4 regions of the Pseudoalteromonas sp. 20-MNA-CIBAN-0454 genome follow, and region 3 is predicted to be linked to each of the others. Evidence: predicted binding sites of a transcription regulator. Region 3 holds the regulator's gene; each other region holds the start of a gene.
What was found. Region 3 encodes sigma-54, which starts transcription at its own class of promoters, with help from an activator protein. Its sites were predicted from a motif close to GTTGGCACGNNNNTNGNNT; they were not measured.
Positions count from the first base shown of each region.

Region 1: a site for sigma-54 is predicted at 1,808-1,826, ahead of AAEZ22_RS03485 (EF-hand domain-containing protein). Genes of this name have one in related genera too.
Region 2: a site for sigma-54 is predicted at 1,373-1,391, ahead of AAEZ22_RS09390 (flagellar hook-length control protein FliK). Genes of this name have one in related genera too.
Region 4: a site for sigma-54 is predicted at 1,832-1,850, ahead of AAEZ22_RS03800 (P-II family nitrogen regulator). Genes of this name have one in related genera too.

Region 1 is NZ_JBEOOB010000005.1:7,130-10,296, forward strand. Features, by position in the region: gene AAEZ22_RS03470 (rhomboid family intramembrane serine protease) at 1-26, shown strand, start outside; gene yghU (glutathione-dependent disulfide-bond oxidoreductase) at 99-938, shown strand; gene AAEZ22_RS03480 (hypothetical protein) at 1,014-1,469, opposite strand; gene AAEZ22_RS03485 (EF-hand domain-containing protein) at 1,482-1,760, opposite strand; gene AAEZ22_RS03490 (response regulator) at 1,970-2,650, opposite strand; gene AAEZ22_RS03495 (ATP-binding protein) at 2,659-3,167, opposite strand, start outside.
Region 2 is NZ_JBEOOB010000015.1:70,884-74,050, reverse strand. Features, by position in the region: gene fliI (flagellar protein export ATPase FliI) at 1-873, shown strand, start outside; gene fliJ (flagellar export protein FliJ) at 873-1,322, shown strand; gene AAEZ22_RS09390 (flagellar hook-length control protein FliK) at 1,460-3,040, shown strand; gene fliL (flagellar basal body-associated protein FliL) at 3,098-3,167, shown strand, end outside.
Region 3 is NZ_JBEOOB010000011.1:7,954-11,120, reverse strand. Features, by position in the region: gene lptA (lipopolysaccharide transport periplasmic protein LptA) at 1-134, shown strand, start outside; gene lptB (LPS export ABC transporter ATP-binding protein) at 131-856, shown strand; gene AAEZ22_RS07190 (RNA polymerase factor sigma-54) at 926-2,419, shown strand; gene hpf (ribosome hibernation promoting factor) at 2,446-2,733, shown strand; gene ptsN (PTS IIA-like nitrogen regulatory protein PtsN) at 2,738-3,167, shown strand, end outside.
Region 4 is NZ_JBEOOB010000005.1:74,841-78,007, reverse strand. Features, by position in the region: gene AAEZ22_RS03810 (S10 family peptidase) at 1-95, opposite strand, end outside; gene AAEZ22_RS03805 (GGDEF domain-containing response regulator) at 448-1,713, shown strand; gene AAEZ22_RS03800 (P-II family nitrogen regulator) at 1,895-2,233, shown strand; gene AAEZ22_RS03795 (ammonium transporter AmtB) at 2,243-3,167, shown strand, end outside.

The sequences.
Region 1 (3,167 bases), on a different contig from region 3:
TTAAAAGTCAAAAAACTCGCCTTTAATTTATTTTAATGGCCACATTTATTAATACATATATTTTTTATATGTATTTCATTTAAACAGAGGTTATTTTTATGAGTGATCAAAATCAATACACCCCACCCAAAGTTTGGACATGGGACAGTGAGAGTGGCGGTAAATTTGCCAGCATTAATCGCCCCATTGCCGGCGCAACTCATGACAAAACCTTACCTATTGGCGAGCACGCATTTCAGCTTTATTCGCTTGCTACACCAAATGGTCAAAAAGCCGCTATTATGTTTGAAGAGCTGTTAGAGCTGGGCTTAACCGATGCAGAATACGACGCATATTTAATCAGCATAGGTGATGGTGATCAGTTTGGTTCTGACTTTGTTGATATTAATCCAAATTCAAAAATTCCAGCGTTAATGGATCATTCAACCACGCCGCCAACGCGTATTTTTGAATCGGGCTCTATACTGCAATACCTAGCAGAAAAGTTTGATGTGCTTATACCTAAAGATTTAAAAGCTAAAACTGAATGTCGTAACTGGCTATTTTGGCAAATGGGCTCAGCGCCGTACTTAGGTGGTGGCTTTGGCCACTTTTATAGTTATGCACCCACTAAAATGCAATATCCTATTGATCGTTTCACCATGGAAACCAAGCGCCAGCTTGACGTGCTAAACCGCCATTTAAGTGCAAACGAATACATGGCAGGAGATGAGTACTCAATTGCCGATATCGCAATTTGGCCTTGGTATGGCTCTTTAGTGCTTGGCGACATTTATGATGCAGCTGAATTTTTAGATGTTGCCTCATACACTCATGTTGTACGTTGGGCTAAACAGGTTTCAAAACGCCCTGGCGTAAAACGTGGTCGTCGCGTTAACCGCACATGGGGACCTGAAGAAGAGCAACTAGCAGAGCGCCACAGTAGTAGTGACTTTTAACCTTGCTGTTATTGATAAACTAAAAAATCAGCTGTAATAGCTGATTTTTTAGTTTAGGTGTTGCCTTATTTATAATTACGCTTTAACACTCAGTATCGAATCACCTTGTGATAAAGCAAACTTTTCTTGAACCGCCGATAAAATAGAACTTTTATCTTCGTCATTTAACTGGCTTGAATACTGCGCTAACAACTCATCTAAATAACTAACTACATCTTTAGTATTTACTTGCTCAATTGAATTTTTAGGCGGTGGTGGCGGGCGCTGACCTTCAGGTCGAGCATCATCACCTATGCTTTTAGCGTCAAACTCCAACTCGTCCATTAGCTCAGCCAACTCTTTTGTTGGCGCTATACCTTGCTCTTTAAGTGCAGCTTGAATACTTAGCGCGTTTTCTGCCGTTAAATTTTCGGCATCGAATTCAGCGAGTGTTTGTTTTACAAAGTCACTTTGTGCTGTTGTTAACTTTGCGGTTTGGCTACTTTGTTGCAGCACCAGGCTTGCAGAATTACTGCTAATATTATTAATCATTACAGTATCCTTTCAACGCTTACGACGAGGTGGTTTATGATCATTTACTTCTTGCTCACTAATTTCGCCATTACCATCTGAATCTATTTCGTCAAAAATTGTTTGTGCGTCTTCGCCGTGTGGTGGTTTTTTAGCGCTAAACTCTGCATAGCTAATTACGCCATCGCCATTGGTATCCATGCTTGAAAAATCAGGTTTAGATGGTTTGCTATCGCTGCCTCTTGCTGCAACATTTACTGAAAAAGCAACCGACAATAGTGTAATAATTGTAAGTGATGATAAGTGTTTCATGCTCGTAACCTTTTGTTTAATTAATAACAAAAGATTACGCTGTAAAAATGCAAATAATGTGCAAATAATGAGGAAGTCAAAATAATGTATATCGCTAATGCATAAATTTAAAATGATAGCAAAATGCTAATGCGAGTAAAAAGCTAAAGTGGTTATTAATTACTTACGTTAACGCATCGTATTATGCTAATTAATCAAACATTTTGTTGTTAATTACACTGCTGTGGATTTACAAAGCGATAACCAACACCATAAACCGATTGAATAACGCTGTCGGTTTTGGTTAATTCGTCCAGCTTTTTACGCAATTTTTTTATATGACTATCAATAGTACGCTGGCTCACAATACGTTGATCGGCGTACATAGTATCCATTAAGCTATCGCGCGAATAAATACGGTTAGGGTTGTTAAACAAGGGCTTAAATAACTGAAACTCAACATTGGTAAGCTCAATACTTGCTGCTTTGTATTTTACACTGTAGGTGCTTTCATCAAGTTGCATAACATTGGTTTTTGGCTCAACGTTATTCAAGCGCCTTAAAATAGCTTTAACACGCGCCACCAGCTCCGCATAACTAAAAGGCTTACAAATATAATCATCGGCTCCTAATTCAAGCCCAAGTAATCGGTCAATCTCCTCTACCTTTGCCGACACCATAATGATAGGCACATTAGAGAACTGCCTAATTGCTTTACACAATTCAATTCCGCTTTGACCAGGTAGCATTATGTCGAGCAAAATCACACTAGGCTTGTTAATTTCAAGCCAAGGTAGTACTTCATTACCATGATGTATTTGATGCGTTATGTAATGATGGCTTGTTAAAAAATCGCTTATTAAGTTAGCCAGCTTAACCTCATCTTCTACAATCAGTATTTGCTCTTGCATAGTGTCCTCTAAGCTTTAAATAAGGGTAATTTAATAATGATAGCAAGACCGCCTAAACTAGATTTTTCAGCTTTAATCTCGCCTTTATGACCTTTAACTATGTGCTGACAAATAGATAACCCCAAACCCGAACCGCCCTCTTGGCGATTTCGCGAACTATCTACTCGGTATAAATACTCAAATAAGTGCGATAAATGCGATGGCTCAACCCCCACGCCATTATCTTCAATAATAAGCTGTAAATACATTTGCCCTTTAATACTTATATTACTCGCCGTTAATGAAATAGTAGAGCATTGTGCGTAATGCACTGCGTTCATTAAAATATTATCGAATAACTGTAAAAGGCGTGTTTTATCTGCTTGAACGGTTATATTTTTTGCAGCATTTAATAGGTAGAGCTTTATATTATGTTGCTCAAGTATAACCTGATATTTTTGCTCAATAGTATTTAATAACAATGCCATATCAGTAGCTTGCATAGTGTAATGCATGCCCCCTAACTCTGCGCTATTGA
Region 2 (3,167 bases), on a different contig from region 3:
AATTCAGTAATAACAGTAGGACAAGGCCAGCGAATGGGCTTGTTTGCAGGCTCGGGTGTAGGTAAGTCGGTACTGCTTGGTATGATGACTCGTGGTAGTGAAGCCGATGTTATTGTGGTGGGACTGGTGGGTGAGCGTGGCCGCGAAGTAAAAGAATTTATTGAAGAAATACTTGGTGTTGAGGGGCGTAAACGCTCGGTGGTTGTAGCAGCACCGGCAGATTCTTCACCATTAATGCGTTTAAAAGGCTGCGAAACTGCGGTAACAATTGCAGAGTACTTTCGCGATCAGGGATTAAACGTTTTGTTATTGCTCGATTCGGTAACGCGCTATGCCATGGCGCAGCGTGAAATAGCACTTGCAGTAGGCGAGCCACCGGCGACTAAAGGCTACCCGCCTTCGGTGTTTGCAAAACTGCCAGCGCTGGTGGAACGTGCCGGTAACGGCGGAGAAGGGCAAGGCTCTATTACTGCCTTTTTTACCGTACTAAGTGAAGGCGATGATATGCAAGACCCCATTGCCGATGCGGCGCGCGCTATACTCGACGGCCATATTGTACTTTCGCGGGAACTGGCCGACAGCGGTCATTACCCGGCAATTGATATAGAAAAATCCATTTCGCGAGTGATGCCACAAGTGGTATCTGAGACGCATATGCAACAAGCGCGAGTGCTTAAGCAGGTATATTCTATGTACCAGCAAAATAAAGACATGATCACCTTAGGTGCGTATCAAAAAGGGACAGATCAAATGCTTGATCAAGCCATAAATATGATGCCAAGAGTAAATGCCTTCTTACAGCAAGGCATGCGTGATGTAATTAGTTACGACGACGGCCTGCAAGGGCTAGCGCAGTTATTAGGGCAAGCATAATGGCTAAAAACAAACTGCATTTATTACTAAAGATTGAAAACGATAAAGAAGAAACGCTGCGGATGAGCTATTTGCAGGCGAATCAAAATTTGCAGGCAAACCAGCAAAAACTCCAAGGTTTAAATAACTTTAGATTGGAATACACCCAGCAATTACACATTAAAGGGCAGTCGGGCTTATCAAGTGCTGGGTTTAGTCAGTTTCATGCATTTATTGCTAAAATAGAAGAAGCAATTCGCCAACAAGCCAATACAGTTAACACTGCAAAACAAGTGGTTAGCCAGCGTAAAACCCTGTGGTTAAAGCAGCAAATTAAGGCTAAAGCAGTCGCTAAACTCATAGAAAAACAACAGTTAAAGGCCGATGTGCTAGTGGCTAAAAATGAGCAAAAAATGTTGGATGAATTTTCGGCTAATCAATTTTTTCAACGACACAACAATCGACTTTAGTAAGTAGCGAGTACTTTAACCGCTTTAACAAAAGCTTGTACCTTATAAACAAAGGCACGTTAATTGCTTTGTTGTTAAATGAACTATAATTTTAGGCATTATTGGGTGGTTTGTTGCCGCTTTATATTAGGTGATTTATGACGATTAATGATATTTCAATGTTAGCGGTATCTGAGCAAGACGCTTACTCTAATAAACAAACGAGTAACTCAAGACGTAATGATGACTCTGATACTGGTTTTTTTAATCAGTTAGAAGATGCCAATAAAGCGGCTTACAATAATAACAGCAAAGCTAAAGCAGGCGCTAGCAATGCTAAGGCTGAGCAGCCTGAAACACAAGACGATGCTGTTTCGGGCGATAGTATGTTGGCGCAAATAAATGCTGCGCACACTATAGACACCACAGTTAAAAAGAACGCTGATGCTAAAGCCGAGGCTTTAGATGAAGACGCTAAGCAATTAAAAGGGAAGCCTGATGATCAGCTTGCCCCTATTGTAATTGCACCGCAAAAAGGTGTGCTTAGCGATGTTGCAGCAAGCGCTGAGGCGGCAAACGAAAAGCTAATGCCCTTATCTCAAAGTATGGCCACTGCAAATAATAAAGGCGATGCAACAGCGCAAAAACAATCGGTAGATGCCGCAGTAATGAACTTGCTAAGCAAAGATAGCGAGGCAATTAAAGCAGATCCGTTACTTGCTAAACTAACACCCGAGCAGCATGAGCAATTAACTACGCAGCTGCAGGCAAGTAGCAAACCCAATGGCAACGACAACCTAGCAACGTTAAAGCAAATGCTTACTCAATATGTTGTTGAAAGTGATAAAGCAAGCGCGGCAGACACGGCTAAACAGGCCTTAAATTCTCAAATAAATGCTTTGACCACACCAGAAAAACAAGCGCTACTGAGCCAGTTAAATAGCTATATTAAAAATGAGCAGCCCCAAGGTGAGCAACTAGCAAGTATTAAGCAAACAATTGCAGATTTAAGCGCATCGATTGATAAAAAAGCATTAATAACTGCAGATGATAAAACAGCATTAAACGCACTTAGCGATAAAGAACTCACTAAATCGTTAGAGTCATTGCAAAAAAATAACACTGAACAGTTATCACCCCGAGCAGCACAATTATTGACGCAAATTACCAGTACGGTAAATGGTTTAGGCCTATACGATAGTGTAGGGTATGAGCAAACTATAATTGATATGCAAGCGTTGCAGGCTGGGCAATTACAAAGCACAGCGCAAGTTAAACAAGCAAGCTTGGACCCAGGCGTTATGCAAGCGCTTAACATTATAAAAAGTGACGCGGCAAAAATGTTGCAAGAGCGAGTGAGCTCTATGCTTAGCATAAATAATAAAGTAGCAGAAATTCGTCTCGACCCACCAGAAATGGGCAGTATGCAAATTCGCATCAGAAGCGATGCAGAGCAAGCACAAATAAACTTTGTAGTACAAAACCAGCAAGCTAAAGAAGCGCTTGAACAATCGCTTCCGCGCTTACGCGAAATGCTTGCCCAACAAGGCATAGATTTAGGCGAAAGTACTATTTCTTATGGTGAGCCTGGAGGGCAAGGAGCAGAGCAAAATGATGACAACGATAGTCGTCGTTTAGCTAATAATGAATTGACTACTGATGAAAACGATGAGCAAATTAATACACAAATGCCAAGTTCTCGACAACAAACGTCATCATCAATAGATTACTATGCCTAAGTACTGCTATTATAATAGCTAAAACAAGCAAGTACCTTTGCTAATAAAGGAAATATCATGGCTGAAGAGACTAATTTAGAAATAGAAGAAACAGGTAACAGCAAAAAGAAAATCATAGTAATTATTG
Region 3 (3,167 bases):
AAAGCATCACCTACGATATAGAGCAACAGCTTATAAGCGCTGAAAAAGATGAAAACTCAACTGATCGGGTACACACTATTTTAGTGCCTGTAGACGTAAAAAAAGAACAAAAACTCAATAAAGGTCAGCCATGAGTACATTAAAAGCAGAGCTATTAGCAAAAAGCTATAAAGGCCGTGAAGTTGTTAAAAATGTAGGACTTGAAGTAAAAGCTGGCAGCATTGTTGGTTTACTTGGCCCAAATGGCGCAGGTAAAACCACTACCTTTTACATGATTGTAGGCTTAGTTCATAGCGACAAAGGTAAAATATTAATTGATGATAACGATATTACCTTACTTCCTATGCACAGCCGTGCTCGTTTAGGTATTGGTTATTTACCACAAGAATCTTCTATTTTTAGAAAGCTCACTGTGTATCAAAATTTAATGGCTATTTTAGAAACGCGTAAGCAACTAAATAAACAAGCCAGGGAAGAAACCCTAAATAGTTTATTGGACGAATTTAGCCTGCAACATATTCGCGACAGCTTAGGTATGGCGCTATCTGGTGGTGAACGTCGCCGCGTAGAAATAGCACGTGCTTTAGCTGCAGATCCTAAATTTATATTGCTTGATGAGCCCTTTGCTGGCGTGGATCCTATTTCAGTACTCGATATTAAAAAAATTATAGAACACCTTAAAAATCGTGGTATTGGCGTACTAATTACCGACCACAATGTAAGGGAAACCCTTGATGTTTGTGAAAAAGCCTACATTGTTTCTCATGGGGAGCTAATTGCATCTGGTACTCCTGAATTTGTATTAAACGATAAAACAGTACGTGATGTTTATTTAGGCGAGCAGTTCAAACTGTAATATTTATGTTATTACTATAAGCATCTGCTAAGATTAATCATATCAATTTATAAGGATTGTTAGAGATAAATGAGGCAATCATTACAGCTGCGCATGGGCCAGCAACTTACAATGACTCCGCAACTGCAACAGGCTATTCGCTTATTGCAGCTTAGTACCTTGGATCTCCAGCAAGAAATACAAGAAGCACTTGATAGCAACCCATTACTTGAAGTTGATGAACAAGATTACACGGAAGAATCAGCAGGTAAAAACGAGCAAAAAGCAGATGACATTACTGTTAGCGCCTCTGCTGACGACACCCCAAGCGAGTATGAGCAAGATAGCGGCGAAGCACTAAATAAAGACACCATAAGCGACGACATGGCCATGGATGTATCATGGGATGAATATATGAGCGCAGCGCCTGCCTCTTCATCAGGGCCAATGCCTGAAGATGAATCTATTTATCAAGGTGCATCAACCGAAACCCTGCATGAATACTTAATGTGGCAATTACAGCTCACCCCTTTTAGCCCTACCGACGAAGCTATTGCCATAGCTATCGTTGAAGCCGTAGATGACTCTGGTATTTTAACCCTCAGTTGCGAAGACCTTTTAGCAAGCTTTAACCAAGAAACTGACGACGAACACGAAGTAGAACTAGATGAAATAGAAGCAGTGCTAAAGCGCATTCAATTATTTGATCCTGTTGGTATTGCAGCTCGCAGCTTGCAAGAATGCTTATGCATTCAATTAAATCAATTTGATAAAGACACCCCTTATATTAACGAAACAAAAATGGTGTTAACTGATCATATCGATTTACTCGCTGCTCGCGACTATCGTACGTTAATGAAAAAAACTAAGCTCAAAGAAGAAGAGCTTAAAGAAATAATGACACTTATTCATACGCTTAATCCTAAGCCTGCGGATACTATTGTCAGAGAAGAGTCTGAATACGTTATACCTGACGTGTCTGTTAAAAAAATAAAAGGCCGCTGGGTGGTAGAGCTAAACCCAGATAGCATGCCAAAAATACGTGTTAACAGCCAATATGCGGCTATGTCTCGTACAGTAAAATCCAGCGGTGACAGCCAATTTATTCGCTCGCACTTACAAGAAGCTAAATGGTTTATTAAAAGCCTAGAAAGTAGAAACGAAACACTCCTGAAAGTAACTAATTGTATTGTTAAGCAGCAACAAGCGTTTTTTGAACATGGCCCAGAAGCCATGAAACCTATGGTATTAAACGATGTTGCCGAAATAGTTGAAATGCACGAGTCGACTATTTCACGGGTCACTACGCAAAAATATATGCACACTCCACGTGGCATTTTTGAGCTTAAGTACTTTTTTTCAAGCCATGTAAGCACCGAAAATGGTGGCGAATGTTCATCAACTGCCATACGTGCCCTGATTAAAAAGTTGATAGCTGCAGAAAACTTAGCCAAACCATTGAGTGATAGCAAGATTGCAGATATATTGGCTGAGCAAGGAATTAAAGTAGCTAGACGGACAATTGCAAAATATCGCGAATCTCTGGCTATTCCCCCGTCGAATCAACGTAAAAGCTTGATTTAAGACGTACAACAAAGAGGAAAATGCTGATGCAACTAAACTTAACTGGTCGTCATGTAGACATTACAGACTCATTAAGAGACTATGTAAATAATAAATTTGCAAAGCTGCAAAGACACTCAGATCACATAACTAATGTGCATGTTATTCTCGATGTAGAAAAATTAAGTCAAAAAGCTGAAGCAACAATTTTTGTAAGTGGCGCTGAGCTATTTGCATCGACCGAACACCAAGATATGTACGCTGCCATTGACTCGTTGATTGACAAACTCGATCGTCAAGTAATTAAACACAAAGAGAAGTTTGCTCGACACTAACACTATGAAATTAAGCTCACTTATATGCCAGGACTGCAGCAAAGCTGTGGTCCTTTTTAATAGTAAAAAAAGAATTTTAGAATTCATCAGTGAACTCGCGCATAAAAAAATGCCGTATTTACCTCAGCAAGATATTCTCACTGCTTTATTGGCAAGAGAAAAGCTAGGTAGTACCGGTATTGGCCGAGGAATAGCAATTCCACATGGCCGTATGAGCGGGGCACAAGAGCCTCTTGCCTTAATTTTAATAAGCGAAACCGCTATTAATTTTGATGCAATTGATAATCGTCCAGTTGATATTTTTGTTGCGCTTATAGTGCCCGATGGCGATAACCAGCAGCACTTGAAAACACTAGCCACAATAGCTGATAAACTAAACGATAAAGAGTTTTGTAAGCAATTGCGTGCGGCAAAGTCTGATGAAGCGTTATACC
Region 4 (3,167 bases), on a different contig from region 3:
TCAATACGACGCTGGTTATTATCGGCAAAGGAGGCACTACTAAGTGTTAAGGCAATGGCGGCAATAGGTAAAAAAATACTTTGGCTAAACTTCATGAATGACCCTTTTTTATTGTTAATGTTCTATTAAAAGAAATATTCAGTAAAAAAACAAAAGTATTGAGACTAGTTGCCGATAATAGTGGTTGAGTAAATAGAATGTGTAAAAACTTAGCTTTTAACGCTTTGTATCGCTCTTTATTTCGATCGTAATGAAAGTAATGTATATTCGCATCTATTTATAAATAGCAGCTTAAATAAGTGAGATTTACTTTAAAAAAATAGTGGCAAACCGACAGGGTGTGTAATTTGCTTTTTAATAAATTTAAAATCTCATTAAAGGCTTTAAATTTATGATGAACATATGGTTATAAAACAAGTAATTTAATTAGAAGTAAAGAGAAGCCCTATGCAAAGACTGTTGATAGTTGAAGATAGTAAAGTAGTACAACAAGTCCTTCGCCATATATCTGCACAGTATCTTGATGTTGCCATTGATTTTGCTTGGTCTTTATCTGAGTGTAAGGAGTTTGTAAGTAAGCACAGCTATACACTAGCCTTAGTTGATTTAACGCTCCCCGACGCACCAAATGGTGAGGTGGCCAAATATACCTTATTAAAAGGTATTCCTACTGTGGTGCTTACTTCTAAGATGGATGAGTACAAGCGCCTGCAAATGTTAGAATTAGGCGTAATTGATTATGTGATAAAAGATAACCGTGACTCATATAATTACGCTATAAAATTAGTTGCACAGCTGTTGCGTAACCAAGGCTGTAAAGCATTAATAGCCGACGACTCGGTTTTAAGTCGTACTTTAATGAAGCAAATGCTAGAAAAACAATTATTTGCAGTCAGTGAGGCGCACGATGGACGCCAAGCATTAGATATGCTCAAAAACGATGCTGAAATTAAATTACTCATGACAGACTATGCAATGCCAACAATGGATGGTTTTGAATTAGTTAAAGCGGTGAGAAACTTTAGAGGCCGTGATGACTTAGCAATTATTGGGTTATCAGGCGCGAGTAAGCATGGTTTATCGGCGCGATTTATTAAATATGGTGCTAATGATTTTTTAACTAAACCTTTTATGAATGAAGAGTTTCATTGTCGTGTATTGCAAACCATGGAGCAGTTATCGTTAATTGCAGACATTAAAGAAAGTGCTTTTCGAGATCATCTTACCGGGCTTTATAATCGTCGTTACTTTTATCAGTATGCTGAAAAACTACTCAAAAATAAAAATCAGAAAAATAGCTTAGTGTTACTAGATATAGATTTTTTTAAAGCAATAAACGATGAATTTGGGCATGACGGCGGCGATCAGGCACTTAAACAAGTGAGTAATTTAATCCGTACTTCATTTTCTAACAGTACAGTGGCACGTATTGGCGGTGAAGAGTTTGCAATTATATTAACGCAAGTAGAAGTTGAACAAGCCGAGAAGTGTTTAAATTTATTTATACAAAAGTTCGCAAGTTACGACTTTACTATCAGTGATAAAACCTTATCAATAACAGCAAGTATAGGCCTAGCCGAATTTCAAAATACCAGTTTAACCGCTGCTATGCGTGTTGCCGATAGAGCTTTGTATCAAGCTAAGGAGCAAGGGCGCAATTGTGTGGTTTTAAATAGTACTTTGCAGCTAGCAGAGGTTACAGCTATACGTTGAGTTAAATACACACGCACCAATCAAGTATTATATATAAAAAAACGCACCTAATTGGTGCGTTTTTTTGTTTTAAATATAAAATATTTTTATAAGTTATTGTTTTTTATTGCCATATATAAATGGCATAAAGCTTGGATTGTATTAACTAAGAAAAACAATAACGTGTCCTAAGGGGACTAAAATGAAAATGATTAGTGCAATCATAAAGCCATTTAAATTAGATGAAGTGCGTACAGCACTCGCTGATTTAGGCATAGAAGGGATGACAGTTGTTGATGTAAAAGGCTTTGGTCGACAGCGTGGTCATACCGAATTGTATCGTGGGGCTGAATACCAAGTTGATTTTATTCCTAAAATTAAACTCGAAATTGCCACTCGTACTGAAAACTGCCAACGCGTAGTTGACTCAATTACGCAAGTTGCAGGCACCGGAAAAATAGGTGACGGTAAGATTTTTGTGTACGACCTAGATCAAATTGTTCGTATTCGTACGGGCGAACTTGATGAAGATGCACTTTAAGGGGGATTTATGGAAAGTACACTGATAGAACTAAAGTTTTCGCTCGACACCTTTTATTTTTTAATTTGTGGCATATTAGTAATGTGGATGGCCGCAGGGTTTGCCATGCTAGAAGCGGGTTTAGTACGCTCAAAAAACACCACAGAAATATTAACTAAAAATATCGCCTTGTATTCAATTGCATGCACCATGTTTTTACTCGTTGGTTACAATATTATGTATGTAGGGAATACCGAGGGAGGCATCATTCCTTCATTTGGTGGCTTAATTGGTACACAAGCCGCTGATGCTGATCACTCTCTAGAATCTGATTTTTTCTTTCAAGTTGTTTTTGTTGCCACGGCTATGTCTATTGTCTCGGGTGCGGTGGCTGAGCGCATGAAGTTGTGGGCATTTTTGGTGTTTACCTTGGTGTTAACTGGGCTTATATATCCTATTGAGGGTTACTGGACTTGGGGCTCTGGATTTTTATCGGCAATGGGTTTTGTTGACTTCGCGGGCTCAGCAATAGTGCATGCAACCGGCGCATCAGCGGCATTAGCTGGCGTATTATTACTGGGTGCACGTAAAGGAAAATATGGTAAAAATGGCGAAATATACCCAATTCCGGGGTCAAACTTGCCTTTGGCAACGTTAGGTACGTTTATTTTATGGATGGGCTGGTTTGGTTTTAACGGCGGCTCGCAGCTACTTATATCAGATGCAGAAAACGCGACTGCTGTAGGAAAGATTTTATTAAACACCAATGCTGCTGCTGCAATGGGGGCTGTTTCAGCACTATTTGTTTGTAAAGCATTATGGGGTAAAGCCGATTTAACTATGGTATTAAATGGCGCGTTAGCTGGGCTGGTTGTGATTACCGCCGATCCGCTTTCACCTTCACCATTGATGGCGTGTTTATTAGGGTTATTAGGCGGCTCATTAGTGGTATTTA